Regions from separate parts of the Kocuria cellulosilytica genome, predicted to be linked through region 3. Evidence: riboswitches for the same ligand, from Rfam matches in the RefSeq annotation. Region 3 holds a riboswitch; each other region holds the start of a gene.
The links. Region 3 has a riboswitch for S-adenosylmethionine ahead of RCG67_RS14610 (bifunctional o-acetylhomoserine/o-acetylserine sulfhydrylase). Riboswitches for the same ligand answer to the same signal wherever they lie in the genome.

Region 1: linked by a shared signal. The riboswitch ahead of RCG67_RS05045 (ABC transporter ATP-binding protein) and the one ahead of RCG67_RS14610 (bifunctional o-acetylhomoserine/o-acetylserine sulfhydrylase) in region 3 are both predicted to bind S-adenosylmethionine.
Region 2: linked by a shared signal. The riboswitch ahead of RCG67_RS14095 (acyl-CoA dehydrogenase family protein) and the one ahead of RCG67_RS14610 (bifunctional o-acetylhomoserine/o-acetylserine sulfhydrylase) in region 3 are both predicted to bind S-adenosylmethionine.
Region 4: linked by a shared signal. The riboswitch ahead of RCG67_RS05080 (O-acetylhomoserine aminocarboxypropyltransferase/cysteine synthase family protein) and the one ahead of RCG67_RS14610 (bifunctional o-acetylhomoserine/o-acetylserine sulfhydrylase) in region 3 are both predicted to bind S-adenosylmethionine.

Annotation. Positions count from the first base shown of each region.
Region 1 covers NZ_JAVFWZ010000002.1:527,773-531,723, forward strand. The annotation lists gene RCG67_RS05030 (CoA-binding protein) at 1-59, opposite strand, end outside; gene RCG67_RS05035 (endonuclease domain-containing protein) at 379-1,356, opposite strand; gene RCG67_RS05040 (maleylpyruvate isomerase N-terminal domain-containing protein) at 1,506-2,183, opposite strand; SAM riboswitch class I at 2,290-2,394, shown strand; gene RCG67_RS05045 (ABC transporter ATP-binding protein) at 2,400-3,233, shown strand; gene RCG67_RS05050 (aliphatic sulfonate ABC transporter substrate-binding protein) at 3,333-3,951, shown strand, end outside.
Region 2 covers NZ_JAVFWZ010000010.1:65,515-69,465, reverse strand. The annotation lists gene RCG67_RS14105 (thiazole synthase) at 1-490, shown strand, start outside; gene moeB (molybdopterin-synthase adenylyltransferase MoeB) at 487-1,662, shown strand; SAM riboswitch class I at 1,819-1,913, shown strand; gene RCG67_RS14095 (acyl-CoA dehydrogenase family protein) at 2,017-3,330, shown strand; gene RCG67_RS14090 (MFS transporter) at 3,334-3,951, shown strand, end outside.
Region 3 covers NZ_JAVFWZ010000011.1:13,687-17,637, reverse strand. The annotation lists gene metX (homoserine O-acetyltransferase MetX) at 1-1,106, opposite strand, end outside; gene RCG67_RS14610 (bifunctional o-acetylhomoserine/o-acetylserine sulfhydrylase) at 1,103-2,509, opposite strand; SAM riboswitch class IV at 2,586-2,701, opposite strand; gene RCG67_RS14605 (VOC family protein) at 2,844-3,482, shown strand; gene RCG67_RS14600 (CPBP family intramembrane glutamic endopeptidase) at 3,519-3,951, opposite strand, start outside.
Region 4 covers NZ_JAVFWZ010000002.1:537,273-541,223, reverse strand. The annotation lists gene RCG67_RS05090 (OsmC family protein) at 1-483, shown strand, start outside; gene RCG67_RS05085 (CoA-binding protein) at 548-1,042, opposite strand; gene RCG67_RS05080 (O-acetylhomoserine aminocarboxypropyltransferase/cysteine synthase family protein) at 1,039-2,382, opposite strand; SAM riboswitch class I at 2,464-2,562, opposite strand; gene RCG67_RS05075 (SLC13 family permease) at 2,674-3,951, opposite strand, start outside.

The DNA of each region.
Region 1 (3,951 bases), on a different contig from region 3:
GCCCACCGACCGGGCCGGGTCATGAGGCGGTCGATGACGGCGGGGTCGTTTCGGGTCATGCCACCAGCCTGGCACGGCACCCTCCCCCGCACGACCCCCTGCCCCCCGCTGCTTCACTGTCCCGCTCTCCTGCTTCCCCGCTCCCCCGCTCTCCTGCTTCCCGCTGCCCTGCTTCCCGCTGCCCTGCTTCCCGCTCTCCTGCTTCCCCGCTCTCCCGCTCTCCCGCTCTTCCGCTTCCCTACTGCCCCGCGAGGTTGCCGGTGTCGGCGACCGCGGCGTGTCCGGTCGCCGACACCAGCAACCTCGCGCGGGGTGCTCCAGCGGGGTGCTCCAGCGGGGTGCTCTAGCGGGGGGCTCTGCCAGGGGGCTCGCGCGGTGTCAGGGCACGGGACGGCCGCGGATCGCCGCCCGCACGAGAGCCACCGCGCGCGGCACGGTGCCGCACGGCGTCACCACGTCCTCCACGAGGTCGCGGTGGGTGATGCGGACCTCTCTCCAGCCCGCGGCCTCCGTGCGGCGCTGACGCCGGATGTCGATCTCGCGCTGACCGGCGCGGTCGTGGTGGGCGCCCTCGTACTGGATGCTGACCCGGGCGGACTCGACCGCGAGGTCCGGAAGGACTTCCGTGCCGTCGGGGGCGACGATCCGGCGGTCGGTCTCCACCTCCCTGATCCCGTGCTCCCGCAGCAGCAGGCGGAGCCGGGTCTCCGGGGCCGAATCCGCGCCCGGCGCGGACAGCTCCGCGGCGACCCGGAGCCTGCGCACGCCCCGCCGCCCCGCGTACCGGCCGAGCAGCCGCATCAGCTCGGCTCTCGGCAGCAGAGGAGGGACGCCGCTCCGCAGGCCGTGGCGGTGCTCGCAGACGGCGCCGTCGACGCAGACCACCAGCTCGTCCGGGTCCAGCACCGCGGCCAGGTCCAGCAGCGTCCGCACCGGGACCGTCACCTCGACGCCTGACACGCGCACGGTCTCCCACGGGGCGAGGTCCGCGTGGTGCCCGGCCACCCCACGGCGTCTGGGCGGCACCCCGTCGTCGGCGCGGGTGACGTGGATCGGCGTGACGCCCCGCAGCCGCCGCGGCAGCCGGAGGTTCCAGACGATCCCGGCGCTCGCATGGCTGAGCGCACCGCCCGGGGTCAGCGCGAGCACGGGGCGGGCCCCGGCGAGAACCGCGCTGCGCGCCGCGCCCTCGTCGTCGGCCCCGGGTCCGTGCCGGACGACCTCGTGCACGCCGCGCGAGAGGGTGCGGTAGCGCAGACCGCGACGCTGGGAGTCGGTGACGCCCAGGGCGTCGGCCTCGGCGGCCGTGAACGGACCGGGCAGGAGCGGGGCGGGAACGGGTCGCGGTGCGGGCATGGCACGACTCAACAGCCCGCCGAGGGCGGCGGACCACGTGGACGCCGGGCTGTGGAGCCAGGACCGCCGCGCGAGAGTGCACCTGTCGGCGACCGACGGCGCGTCGGTCGCCGACAGGTGCAACCTCGCGCAGGAGGGAGGGGGAGGGGTCAGGAGAAGAGGGGCAGGCGGTCCGCGTGCGCGCCCAGCTCCGCGTGCTCCTGGGCGGTCAGCTCGGCCCGGCCGGTGCCCACTCGGGCGAAGTGCTCGTCGCTCCAGTGCTCGAGCGGTTCCCGCTCCCACAGGTCGGTGAGCACCCGGCGGACCTCGGCGAGCCCGTCCGCGGCGGGGCCCGGGGAGCCGTCCAGGTGCCGGATCAGGTCCAGGTGGTGCACCGTGGCCTCCACCGCGAGGGTGCTCAGCAGGTCCTCGACGCGCAGCACGTGGCCCTCCGTGCGGACCGCGCCGCCGCCGCAGTGCTCCGCCGCGTGCACGAGCGCCCGGGTGGTCTCGCGGTGGAGCTCCCGCACCGGGTCCCAGTCCAGCACCATGGACGCGGCCACGCGGGCGCGGCGCCGTTGCTCGGCGGCCGCCGCGGGGTCGCCGCCCCAGTCCGTCCAGTAGGTCGCGGCGTCCCGGTCCGGACGGGCGGTCGTGGGCGTGTGCAGGGCGACCAGCCCCTGCAGCGCGTCCGTCGTGCAGTGCTGGACCAGGTCCCGGACCGACCAGCCCGTGCACCCCGTGGCGGCCCAGGAGTCGTCGTCGCCGAGCCCGTCGAGGACCGCGCCGAACGCCGCGAAGGCGTCGCGCACCAGATCCGCCCGGACCGGGGTTCTGCGGCTCGTCATGGGTCCATGGTGGGGCACGGAGGACCCTCGTGCCAGCGATGTGTCGCGACGACCGCGGATGCGACGGATTTGCCAGGGGACACACCGAGGACGTTCAATGGGCCCGTAACCATCCGGAGCGGCTGAGAGACCTGGCTCGTCGACGTCGCAGCAACCGGCACGGATCCGCCTGATCCCCCGTGCGAGGTGCTAATGCCAGGACCGATGGAGTTGATCATGAGCACTTCTCTGCTGAGCCCTGCGCCGCCCGCCGCCCCGAACCCGTCGAAGCGCGCCTTCTCCGTGGCGTTCGAGCACGTCGGCAAGGCGTTCCCGGCCGGCCGCGAGACGCACCACGTCCTGCAGGACGTCGACGTCACGGTCCGGCCCGGCGAGGTCCTGGCGGTCCTGGGTCCCTCGGGCTGCGGCAAGTCCACCCTGCTGCGGGCCGCCGCGGGCCTCGACACCGCCTCGGCGGGCCGGGTGCTCATCGACGGCACCCCCGTGTCCGGGATCGACCCGCGCTGCGCGGTCGCCTTCCAGGAGCCCCGCCTGCTGCCGTGGCGCTCCGTGCGCGAGAACGTCCGCCTGGGCCTGCCCCGCGGGCTCCCCCGGGACGAGGGGGACACCGTGATCGACGACCTGCTGCGCCTGGTCGGGCTCACCGCGCACGCGGGCCACCGTCCCCGCGCGATCTCCGGCGGCATGGCCCAGCGCGCGTCCCTGGCCCGGGCCCTGGCGCGCAACCCCGGGGTCCTGCTGCTCGACGAGCCCTTCGGCGCGCTCGACGCCCTGACCCGCCTGCAGATGCAGGACCTGCTGCTCACGATCCACGCGGCCCAGCCCACCACCGTCCTGCTCGTCACCCACGACGTCGACGAGGCGCTGCAGCTCGCGGACCGGATCGTGGTCCTGGGCCGGACCGGACCCACGGCTCCCGCCTCGATCAGCACGGTCCTCACGGTCCCCGGCGAGCGACCCCGGGACCGGGCCTCCGAGGTCCTCGCCGGGCTGCGCGTGCAGCTCCTCGGCCACCTGGGCGTCGACGCCCACCACCCCGCGGCCCGCTGACGCGGCCCGCTCTCGCTCTGCTCCTGCTCTGCTCGCAGGACCGGCGGCGGCGCCCGCCCGCGCCGACCGCCCGGTCCGCCCACCACGAAAGGCCCCGCCGTGCCCCTCCCCCACCGTTCCGTCCGCACCGTCCCCGCGCTCGCCGCCGTCCTGGCCCTCGGCCTGACCGGGTGCATGGCGGGCGAGGGCTCCGGCGAGGCCCCTGCGCAGGCCGCCGGGGGCGGCACCGTCCGCGTGGACTGGGCCACCTACAACCCGCTCTCTGTGGTGATCAAGGAGAAGGGCTGGCTCGAGGCCGCGTTCGCCGAGGAGGGCACCGAGGTGGAGTGGGTGCAGTCCGCCGGGTCGAACAAGGCCAACGAGGCGCTGCGCGCGGAGGCCGTGGACATCGGCTCCACCGCGGGCTCCGCGGCGCTGCTGGCCCGCAGCAACGGCACCCCGATGCAGGTGATCGACCTCTACTCGCAGCCGGAGTGGTCCGCCCTGGTCACCGCCCCCGGCACCGGGGTGCAGGAGGTCACGGACCTCGAGGGCCGCACCGTGGCCGCGACCAAGGGCACCGACCCGTACTTCTTCCTGCTCCAGGCCCTCGACGAGGCCGGCGTGGCCGCCGAGGACGTCACGGTCCAGAACCTGCAGCACGCCGACGGGCGCGCCGCCCTGGAGACCGGCCAGGTGGACGCCTGGGCGGGGCTCGACCCGATCATGGCCGCCGCGG
Region 2 (3,951 bases), on a different contig from region 3:
GCTCGTGGCCCGCGGCTTCGAGGTCTTCGCCTACACCTCGGACGACCCCGCCGTGGCCCGGCGCCTCGAGGACCTGGGCGCGGCGGCGGTGATGCCCCTGGGCGCCCCCATCGGCACGGGCCTGGGCATCCTCAACCCGCACAACATCGAGCTCATCGCCTCCCGAGCATCGGTGCCCGTGGTGCTCGACGCCGGGATCGGCACCGCCTCCGAGGCCGCCCTGGCCATGGAGCTGGGCTGCGACGCCGTGCTGCTCGCCAGCGCCGTCACCCGCGCCCAGGACCCGGTGGCGATGGCCACCGCGATGCGCCACGCCGTGCTCGCCGGCCGGCTCGCCGCCGGGGCCGGGCGCATCCCCGCCCGCCGCCACGCCCACGCGTCCTCGCCCATGGCCGGGCGGGTCGGCACGGACGCCCCCGACGACGGGCCCGCCGCCGGCCCGGCCGACGTCCCGCGCGGTGACTGGGCGCCCGTGGGGGAGCGGCCGTGAGCCCGCTGCCCCCGCTCGTGGCGCCCGGCCCCGAGCTGACCCGCGAGGAGCTCGAGCGCTACGCCCGGCACCTGACCCTGCCCGGGATCGGGCCGCTCGGCCAGCGGCGGCTGGGCCGCGCCCGCGTGCTCGTCGTCGGCGCCGGGGGACTGGGCGCCCCGGCCCTGCAGTACCTCGCGGCGGCGGGGGTGGGGACCATCGGGATCGTCGACGACGACGTCGTGTCGCTCTCCAACCTGCAGCGCCAGGTGGTGCACACCACCGCCGACGTCGGCCGGCCCAAGGCCGTCTCCGCCGCCGAGGCCGTCACAGCGCTCAACCCGCTGGTCGAGGTCCGCACCCATCCCGTCCGGCTGGACGCGGACAACGCCGTGGACATCGTCCGCGGGTACGACCTCGTCCTTGACGGCGCCGACAACTTCACGACCCGCTACGTGGTCAGCGACGCCGCCGCCCTGACCGGCACCCCCTGCGTGTGGGGCTCCATCCTGCGCTTCGAGGGTCAGGTCAGCGTCTTCTGGGCCGGGCACGGGCCCACCTACCGGGACCTCTACCCCGAGGCCCCGCCGGACGGCGAGGTGCCCAGCTGCGCCGAGGGCGGGGTCTTCGGCATGCTCCCCGCGACCATCGGCTCGGTCATGGTCACCGAGGCCGTCAAGCTGATCACCGGCACCGGGGAGCCCCTGCTCGGGCGGGTGCTGCTGCACGACGCGCTCGCCATGACCTGGCGCGAGATGCGGCTGGCCCCGGACCCGGACGCCGCCCCGGTCACCGCGGTGGCCCGGCCCGCCGCCGGCTGCGCACTGCCCGGGGCGGACCCCGCCGAGACCGTCGGGGCGGCCGAGCTGGCCCGGCTGCTCGAGCGCCGCTCCCGCGGCGAGGCGTCCTTCGCCCTGGTGGACGTGCGCGAGGACTGGGAGCGGGAGCTCGTGGCCATCGACGGCGCCGTGCCCGTGCCCCTGCAGGAGATCCTGGACCGCGGCGCGGACGCCCTGCCCTCGGAGGCCCGCGGCGCGGACCTCGTGCTGCACTGCAAGGCCGGGGCCCGCTCCGCGACCGCGCTCGCCGCGCTGCGGCCCTTCTACGCCGGGCGGGAGGAGCGGGTCCGTCACCTCGAGGGCGGGGTGCTCGCCTGGGTGGAGCAGGTGGCCCCGGACCAGCCGGTCTACTGAGGCGGTCCGCCGCGCTCTCCTCCTTCCCTGGGCGAACGACCGGGTCGGTACACCACTCCGGACGAGATGACCGTCTGTGACGTCGTCGTGACACCCGATGACGCGCACAGGTCATCGGCTGGCCCCGGACCCCGCTGGTCTGGTGCGATGTCGGACGTCCCATTCAGAGCGGCTGAGAGATCTGGCTCGACGACGCCGCAGCAACCCGCCCTCCTCCGGGGTCAGGGTGCTAAGGCCAGAACCGATGGAGATCCCGGATCGGCAGCCGGTCCCCGACGTCGGCGCCCGGCGCTGCCGTCACCGGGCCGGCCCTGGCGCGACCGGCCTCCTCGGTGCGACCGAGAGGACCACCGCATGACCCGCACCACGGTCGAGAGGACCGCTGTCCGTTCCCGCGCCGGCACGAACCCCGCCGCCGGCCTGCCCCGGGACTACGCCGGGCTCCAGGAGCACTTCCGGCCCCTGTTCGCGGAGATCGCCGCCGGCTCCCTGGACCGGGACCTCCAGCGCGTGCTGCCCCACGCGGAGGTCCGCCGGCTGGACCGGGCCGGCTTCGGCGCCCTGCGCGTCCCGGCGGCCCACGGCGGTCCGGAGGTCGGCCTCGAGGACTTCACCCGGCTGCTGGTCGACCTGGCCGAGGCCGACTCCAACATCGCCCACCTCTACCGCTCCCACTCCGGCTTCGTGGAGTCCCTGCGCTTCCTGCCCTCTGAGCTCCAGGAGGTCTGGTACCCGCGGGTGCTGGCCGGGGCCACCGTGGGCAACGCCTCCACGGAGAAGGGCGGCAACGCGCTCGGCACCCTGAACACCGTGCTGAGCCGGAGCGCCGCGGGCTGGGAGCTCACCGGCCGGAAGTACTACGCCACCGGCTCGGTCTTCTCCGACTACACCCGCGTCTCGGCCGCCCTGGACGGCCGGGACGGCCGCCGCTTCGCCGTCGTCCCCACGGACGCCGAGGGCGTCACGCTCGAGGACGACTGGGACGGCTTCGGGCAGAAGCTCACCGGCACCGGCACCGCGGTCTTCGACCGGGTGCGCGTCCCGGACGACGCCGTGCTGGACCGCACCGCCGGCAGCGCGGAGGCCGTCCACGAGGCCGCCTTCTTCCAGCTCGTGCTGCTGGCCGTCCTGGCCGGCATCGCCCGGGCCGCCCGGCGGGACGCCGTGGACACCATCGCCGCCCGCCGGCGGACCTTCAACACCGGGCTCGGCCTGCCGTTCCGCGACGACCCGCTGATCCAGGAGGCCACCGGCCGGATCTCCGCCAAGGCCTTCGCCGCCGAGGCCACCGTCCTGCACGCCGCCCGTGCCCTGGACGCCGGGATCGCCGCCGCCGCAGCGGCCGGCGCCGACCGGCCGGAGTTCACCGGGGCTCTCCCGGCGGCACTGCACGAGTCCGAGATCGCCGTGGAGCACGCCCAGGTCACCGTCCCGGAGCTGGCGCTCGGCGCGGCCCAGGACCTGTTCCTCACCGTGGGCGCCTCCGCCACGTCCACGGCCAAGGGGCTGGACCGGCACTGGCGCAACGCCCAGACCGTGGCCACCCACAACCCGATCGCCTTCCGTGCCCGCGCCCTCGGCGACTACCTCATCAACGGCACCCTGCCGGAGGGCCTGAACGCCATCGGCGACGCGAGGACCCCCGCCGACCGAACCCCAGGAGCCTGACCCATGAGCACCACGACCACGGCCGCCCCGGGACGCAGCAGCATCGTCCACGGCAAGAAGCGCGTCCTGGCCTCGGCCTTCGCCGGGACCACCATCGAGTGGTACGACTTCTACCTCTACGGCACCGCCGCCGCGCTGGTCTTCAACGTCCAGTTCTTCCCCATGGCCACCGAGCTCGGCGGCATCGTCGCGTCCTTCGCCACGCTCGCGGTCGGGGTGATCGCCCGGCCCCTGGGCGGGATCGTCGCCGGGCACCTGGGCGACCGGATCGGCCGCAAGGCCCTGCTGGTGGCCTCCCTGATGCTCATGGGCGTGGCCTCCACCCTGATCGGGCTGCTGCCGACCTACGAGGTGATCGGCTGGTGGGCCGTCGTCGGGCTCGTGGTCCTGCGCATCCTCCAGGGCCTGTCCGCCGGCGCCGAGTGGGGCGGCTCCGCGCTGCTGAGCGTGGAGCACTCACCGGCCCGGCACCGCGGGTTCTTCGGGTCCTTCACCCAGATCGGGTCCTCGGCCGGCATGCTGCTGGCCACCGGGGCGTTCTTCATCGTGCAGAACGTCATGAGCGAGGAGCAGTTCGCCGCCTACGGCTGGCGCATCCCCTTCCTGCTCTCGGCCCTGCTG
Region 3 (3,951 bases):
GGCGAGGTCAGGGTGTGCCGCCGGACGTCCCCGGGCAGCGCGGCGGCCAGGACGTCCGACTCGCGGGGCAGGTAGAGCCGGTCGGAGTCCACGGCGGCCACGAGCCACTCGCACGAGGTCACCGACAGCGCCTCCTCGAGCGTGCCGCGCCCCCGGGCCACGTCGTGCGACATGAGCGTCTCGTTGACCGCCAGGTAGCTGTTGGCGTCGAAGCGCCCGGCGAGCTTGGACGCCTGGTGGTCGAGGTAGCTCTCCACCTGGTAGCGCCCCCGGCCGCCGGGGTGGGTGCCGATGACGTGCTCGTCGGCCTGCGGCGAGCGCCCGAACCGGTGGTGCAGCTCGTCGGCCGAGCGGTACGTGATGTGGGCGATCCGCCGGGCCAGGCCCAGGCCCGTGACGGGCAGCGGCCCGTCGTAGTAGTCCCCGCCGCGGAAGTGGGAATCCTGGCGGATCGCGAGGTTCTGCGCCTGGCCCCAGGCGAGCTGCTCGGCGCTGGACTGGGCGCACGCGGCGACCACCGCGCACGCCCGCACCCGGTCCGGGTAGGTCACGGCCCACTCCAGGGCCCGGGCACCGCCCATGGAGCCGCCGATGACCAGGCGCCAGGAGCCGATCCCGAGGGCGTCGGCCAGCGCCGCCTCGGCGTGCACGGAGTCCCGGACCGTGACGAGCGGAAAGCGGGAGCCCCACGGGCGGCCCTCCGGGTCCACGTCCGGCGGAGCGGGGGCCGCCGGGCCCGTGGACCCGTAGCAGCCGCCCACGATGTTGGTGCAGACCACGAACCAGCGGTCCGTGTCGATGGCGGCGCCGGGGCCGACCAGGCCCTCCCACCAGCCGCCGCTCTGCGCGGCGCGCCGCTCCGCCTCGGAGGCACCGGGGCGGGCCCGGCCGGCCGCCACGTGGGTGTCCCCGGTGAGCGCGTGCTCGACGAGCACCGCGTTGGACCCGTCCGGGGCCAGGGTCCCCCAGGTCTCGTAGGCGATCCGGACCTCGGGCAGCCGGAAGCCCGACTCGAGCTCCAGCTCGCCGATCGCGGCCGCGCGCGGCACACCGTCCTCGCGGACGGCGGTCCCGGCGCCGGCACCCCCCACGACGGTCACGGTCACTCCTGCCCTCCGTGCGCGGCCGCGGCGAAGCCCTGCTCCAGGTCCGCCAGGATGTCCTCGACGTGCTCCAGGCCCACGGACAGGCGCACGAAGCCGGGCTCCACCCCGGCGGCCAGCTGCTCCTCGGGCAGGAGCTGGCTGTGCGTGGTGGACGCCGGGTGGATGACGAGGGAGCGGACGTCGCCGATGTTCGCGACGTTCGAGTGCAGGGTCAGGGCGTCCACGAAGGCGGCCCCGGCCTCGCGGCCGCCCTCGAGCACGAAGCCCAGGATCGACCCGGCGCCCCGGGGCGCGTACTTCAGCGCCCGCCCGTGCCACGGGGAGGACTCCAGCCCGGCCCAGGACACCGAGCGCACGTCCTCGCGCGCCTCGAGCCAGCGGGCCACCGTCCCGGCGTTGGCCACGTGCCGCTCCATCCGCAGGGACAGCGTCTCGATGCCCTGCTCGATGAGGAACGCGTTGAACGGGGAGATCGCGGAGCCGAGGTCGCGCAGCAGCTGCACCCGGGCCTTGAGGATGTAGGACAGGTTGACGCCGAAGGGTCCCTCCGCCCCCAGGGCCTGGGCGTAGACGAGCCCGCCGTAGGACTCGTCCGGCTGGTTGAAGCCGGGGAAGCGCTCCGGGTAGCGGCCGAAGTCGAAGGCCCCGGAGTCCACGATCACCCCGCCGATCGCCGTGCCGTGCCCGCCGAGGAACTTCGTGGCCGAGTGCACCACGACGTCCGCGCCCCAGCGGAAGGGCTGGACCAGGTACGGGGTCGCCACGGTGTTGTCCACGATGAGCGGCACCTCGGAGTCGTGCGCGATGCCGGAGACCGTCTCGATGTCGAGGAAGTCGTTGCGCGGGTTCGGGATGGTCTCCGCGAAGAAGGCCTTGGTGTTCGGCCGCACCGCCCGCCGCCACTCCTCGGGGTCGTCCGGGTCGGTCACGAAGGTGGTCTCGACGCCGAGCTTGGGCAGCGTGTACTTGAACAGGTTGTACGTCCCGCCGTAGAGGCTGGGGCTGGCCACGATGTGGTCGCCGGCGCCGGCCACGTTGAGCACCGCGAACGTCGTGGCCGACTGCCCCGCGCTGAGCATCAGGGCGCCCACGCCGCCCTCCAGGGCGGCGATCCGGTTCTCCACGACCTCCGTGGTCGGGTTGCCGATCCGCGTGTAGATCGGCCCGAGCTCGGCGAGGGCGAAGCGGTCGGCCGCGGCCTGGGCGTCCGGGAAGACGAAGGACGTGGTCTGGTGGATGGGCAGGGCCCGGGAGCCGGTGACCGGGTCGGGGCTCTGCCCCGCGTGGATCTGCCGGGTCTCGAACGCCCAGCCCCCCGGGTTCTCGGGGGTGGGCCGCTCGGCGGCGGGGACGGGGGCGCCGGCGGTGGAGCGGTCGGTGCTGGAAGCGGTGGTCTCGGACATGCCGTGGGACTCCTTGCGGGTGTCAGGGGTCCCGTCCCGGCCGAGGCGGTGCGGCCGGGAGCGGCCGGGCGCCGGGGACCCGCGCTTGCTCGCTCGCCGGTCGCGAGGAGCCTGGTCTTCACCCAGGGCACCCCACCGCGGTGGAGGGTTGCCGGCCAGCTAGCTGGGGCTTGGACGCTGGCGCTCATGACCTAGACAGCATTCTCCGGATCCGGACGACACGGCGTCAAGCCGGGCCCGGGCGTGACGCCCGGCGGCGGGGGCCGGGTGCACCGCGCCGGGTGCGCCGCGGACCGATTTGGAGACGAAACTCACACGGTGCCACGATGAGCCCATGAGAGTCGACCACGTGTCCTACGCCTGCCGCCCGGAGGGCCTGGCGGCCACCACCGAGCGCATCGCCGACCAGCTCGGGATCGAGCCGGTCAAGGGCGGGGTGCACCCCCGTTTCGGCACCCGCAACATGATCCTCCCCCTCACGAACCACCAGTACGTCGAGGTCGTCGAGGTCCTCGAGCACCCGGCCGCGGTGAAGGCGCCGTTCGGCCAGGCCGTGCGCGCCCGCTCCGAGGCGGGCGGCGGCTGGCTGGGCTGGGTCGTGGAGGTCGACGACCTCGCCCCCTTCGAGCAGCGCCTGGGCCGGTCCTCCGTCCCCGGCTGCCGGGTGTTCCCGGACGGCCGGTGCCTCGAGTGGCGTCAGATCGGCGTGAAGGGCCTCATCGCCGACCCCCAGCTGCCGTTCATGGTGCACTTCGAGTCCGACCCCGAGATGCACCCCTCCCAGGCGCGGATCACGGACGTGGGCCTGGCGGGGATGTGCATCGCCGGGGCCCCGGACCGGGTCACCGAGTGGCTGGGCGCCCCCGTGGAGACCGCGCTCGAGGACCTGGAGGTCGACTGGCGCTATCCGGAGGGCACCCCCGGGGTGCTCTCCGTCACCTTCAGCACCCCGGACGGCCCCGTCACCATCTGAGTCCCGGGGCCGCCGGACGGGTCCGGCCCCCGGGCGTCAGCCCAGCAGCCGGGCGGCGCCGAGGAAGCCCACGGCGTCCAGCAGGAAGTGCGCGACGACGAGGGGCATCACCCGGCCGGTGCGCCGGTAGAGCTCCGCGAAGACCAGGCCCATCACCACGTTGCCGAGGAACGGCCCGATCCCCTGGTAGAGGTGGTAGCTGCCGCGGAACAGGGCCGTGACCACCAGCACCACGGGCCAGCTCCACCCGATGCGGGTGAGCCGGTCGGTCAGGAACGCCACGACCACGACCTCCTCGACCAGGGCGTGGCGCACGGCCGAGAGCAGCAGCACGGGAACCGTCCACCAGTGCTCGGCGAGCCCGGACGTGCTGACCTGCGCCGTGACGCCCAGGGCCCGGCCCGCGGCGTAGAGCACCAGCGTCCCCAGCCCCATGAGCAGGAAGAGCACGGTGCCCAGGCCGAGGTCC
Region 4 (3,951 bases), on a different contig from region 3:
CAGCTCCAGGCTCCCCTCAAGGACCGCTACCGGGAGGACCCCGGGGCGGCGCGCACGCCCCTGCACTCCCACGGCGACTTCCGGGACCCCGGACTGACCTGCACGGTCGACACCTGGGCGGGCCCCGTGCGGGGCGGGCCGCACGCCGCCACCGGCGGCGACGGCAGCGACGCCTGCTCCGGGGACATGCTCCTCGACGCCCTCCTGGCCTGCGCCGGGGTGACCCTGCGCAGCGTGGCCACCGCCATGGGCGTGGAGGTGCGCTCGGCCGAGCTCACCGCCGACGGCATGTTCGACGCCCGCGGCACGCTGGGCGTCGACCGGACCGTGCCCGTCGGGGTCCAGGACGTCGTGGTGACCGCCCGGGTGGACGCGGAGCTCGACGACAGCGCCCTGGAGCGCCTCGCGCGGGCCACGGAGCGCTACTGCGTGGTCAGCCAGAGCCTGAAGGCGGACGTGCGGTTCGTCCTCGAGCGCGCGTAGCGGCCTGCCGCTCGCGGCGCGGAACGGTCCCGGAAGCCCCAGGCCTCCGGGACCGTTGCGCGTCTCAGGCCAGGACCTGCCGCCTCGCCGAGATGACCCCGGTGTTGAAGCCGGCCAGGTGGAGCCCGCCGTGGAAGCGGGCGTGCTCGATCTTCACGCAGCGGTCCATGACCACCGTGAGCCCGCCCTCCTCGGCGATCCGCGCGGCCTCCTCGTGCCAGGAGCCCAGCTGCAGCCACAGCGTCCTGGCCCCGACGGCCACCGCGTCGCGGGCCACGTCCGGGAGGTCGTCGTGGCGCCGGAACGCGTCCACCACGTCGGGGACCTCCGGCAGGTCCGCCAGCGACGGGTAGACCGGCCGGCCCATGATCTCCCGCAGCACCGGGTTGACGAAGTACACCCGGTACGGCGAGGAGGACAGCAGGTAGGTCGAGACGAAGTAGGAGGCGCGGGAGGGCTTGTCGGAGGCGCCCACGATGGCGATCGACTCGGTGCCGTGCAGGATGTTCAGCCGCTCGGGCGCGCTCGGCCCCGTCCAGGTGCGGGTCTCGGCGGTCATCGGAGCACTCCTTCGGCGGTCGGGGCGGACTCCCGGGCGAGCCCGGTCGCCGCGGAGAGGGCCTGGTCCAGGTCCCAGAGGATGTCCTCGACGTCCTCGAGGCCCACCGACAGGCGGATGAGGTCCTCCCGCACCCCGGCCCGCAGCAGCTGCTCGGCGCTCAGCTGCTGGTGGGTGGTCGAGGCCGGGTGCAGGACGAGGGTGCGGGCGTCGCCGATGTTGGCGAGGTGGCTGGCCAGCTGCAGGTTCTCGATGAAGCGGGCGCCGACCTCCCGTCCGCCGAGCCGGTCCGTGGGGGAGACCCCGAACGCGAACACGGCGCCCGGGCCGAGGGGCAGGTACTTCTGCGCCCGGTCGTGGTGCGGATGGCTCGGCAGCCCCGCCCAGTTGACGTAGGAGACGCGCGGGTCCTCCTCCAGCCAGCGTGCGACGACGTGCGCGTTGGCCAGGTGCGCGTCCATGCGCTGCGGCAGCGTCTCGACGCCCTGGAGCAGGTTCCACGCGGACTGGGGCGCCAGAGCGGGGCCGATGTCCCGCAGCTGCTCGGTGCGCAGCCTGGTCAGGAACCCGTACTCCCCGAAGTTCCCCCACCAGGTGACGTCGTTGTACGTCGGCACCGGCTCGGTCATGGACGGGAAGTTGCCGTTCGCCCAGTCGAAGCGGCCGGACTCGACGACGACGCCGCCCAGCGTGGTGCCGTGGCCGCCCAGGAACTTGGTCGCCGAGTGGATGACGATGTCCGCCCCGTGCTCGAACGGGCGGATCAGGTAGGGCGGGGTCATCGTCGAGTCGACGACGAGCGGGACGCCGGCCTCGTGCGCGACCGCGGCGAGGCCCTCCAGGTCGGCGATCTCCCCGGACGGGTTGGCCACGACCTCCGTGTAGACGGCCTTCGTCCCCGGGCGCACGGCGGCCCGGTAGTCGGCGGGGTCCGTGCCCGGGACGAACGTGGTCTCGATGCCGAAGCGGCGCAGGGTGACGTCCAGCTGGGTGACCGTCCCCCCGTAGAGCTGGGCGGAGGCCACGATGTGGTCCCCGGCCCGGGCGAGCGCGGCGAACACGAGGAACTCGGCGGACATCCCGGAGGCGGTGGCCACGGCGCCGATGCCGCCCTCGAGGGAGGCGATGCGCTCCTCGAAGGCCGCGACGGTCGGGTTGCCGATGCGGGAGTAGATGTTGCCGTACTTCTGCAGGGCGAACAGGTTGGCGGCGTCGTCGGCGTCCTTGAAGACGAACGAGCTGGTCTGGTAGATCGGGACCGCGCGGGCGCCGTGCTCGGCGTCGGGGGTGCCCCCGGCGTGCAGGGCCCGGGTGCGGAACCCGAACTGGTGGTCGGCCATGGGGAGAACTCCTCGTGCAAGTGGTGCCGCTGGACGGTCCCGGGCGGAGACGGACCCGGGCGAGCGGGCCGGGGGTGCGCTGCTCCATCGGTTCTGGCGGTAGCACCGTGCGGTCTGCGACGTCGACCACGGTTGCTGCGGCGTCGTCGATCCAGGTCTCTCGGCCGCTCGGGATGGCTGCGTCCCATTGTGCTGCCCCGGGCCGCCCCGCGCCAACCGGGCGCACGCTCCGCCGCCGCGGCGTCCGGCCGGCCCCGCGGCGGCGGCCGGCCGGACGTGCACGAGGACCGGTCAGATCACCAGGCCCAGCGCGAACGGGCCGATCAGTACCGTGAAGAGGGTGATCAGGATGACGCCCACGATGTTGAGCACGATGCCGCCGCGGACCATCTCGGTGATCTTGACCTGGCCCGTGGCGTAGACGATGGCGTTGGGCGGGGTGCCCACCGGGAGCATGAACGCACACGTCGCGGCCAGCGCGGCCGGGATCAGCAGGGTCATGGGGTCCACCCCGATGCCCACGGCGACCCCGCCCAGGATCGGGATGAAGGTGGCCGCGGTGGCGGTGTTGGACGTGATCTCGGTCAGCAGCAGCACGATCGTGACCACCGCCGCCAGCAGCAGCACGATCGGCAGCGCGCCCAGCCCGGTGACCTGCGCGCCGAACCAGGCGTCCAGTCCGGTGCCGGCCACGGCCGCGGCCAGCGACAGACCGCCGCCGAAGAGCAGCAGCACGCCCCAGGGCAGGCCTTCCTCGGCGTCCTTCCACTCCAGGGTCATGTTGCCCTGCCGGTCGCCGGGCAGCAGGAAGAGCACCACACCGGCGCCGATGGCCACCACCGTGTCGTCGAACAGGCCCAGCCAGGGCAGCTGCTCGCCGATGTCGCCGATCCCGGAGAGCAGCCCCGGGACGATCCAGAGAAACGCCGCGGCCACGAACACGCCCAGCACGATCTTCTCGCCCTGGCTCATCGGGCCCAGGGCGGCGATCTCCTCGTTGATCAGCTCCTTGCCCCCGGGGACCTCCTCGAGGTGGAAGCGGAACAGGACCCGGGTGAGGAGCAGCCAGGCCAGCCCGATGAACACCACCACGATCGGCACCCCGAGCATCATCCACTGGGCGAAGCCCACCGTCTGGCCCAGCTCCTCGCTGATGTAGCCGGCGACGATCGCGTTGGGCGGGGAGCCCAGCAGCGTGCCCAGGCCGCCGATGGTGGCCGCCCAGGCGATCGACAGGACGAGGGCCACCCCGAAGATCCGCACGTCGCGGTCGTCGATCACGTCGCTGATGGCCCTGCCCGAGCGGATCTGCTCGGTCATGTCCTCGGTCTCGGCACGGGTCCCGGCCTGCTTGCTGTTCTCGACCACCAGGGTCAGCACGGACAGCCCGATGGGCAGCATCATCAGGGTGGTCGCGGTGTTGGACACCCACATCGACAGGAACGCGGTGGCGATCATCATGCCGAGTATGATCTGGCGCGGATGGGTCCCGACCCGGCGCAGGGTCAGCAGCGCGATCCGGCGGTGCAGGTTCCACTTCTGCATCGCGATCGCGATCAGGAACCCGCC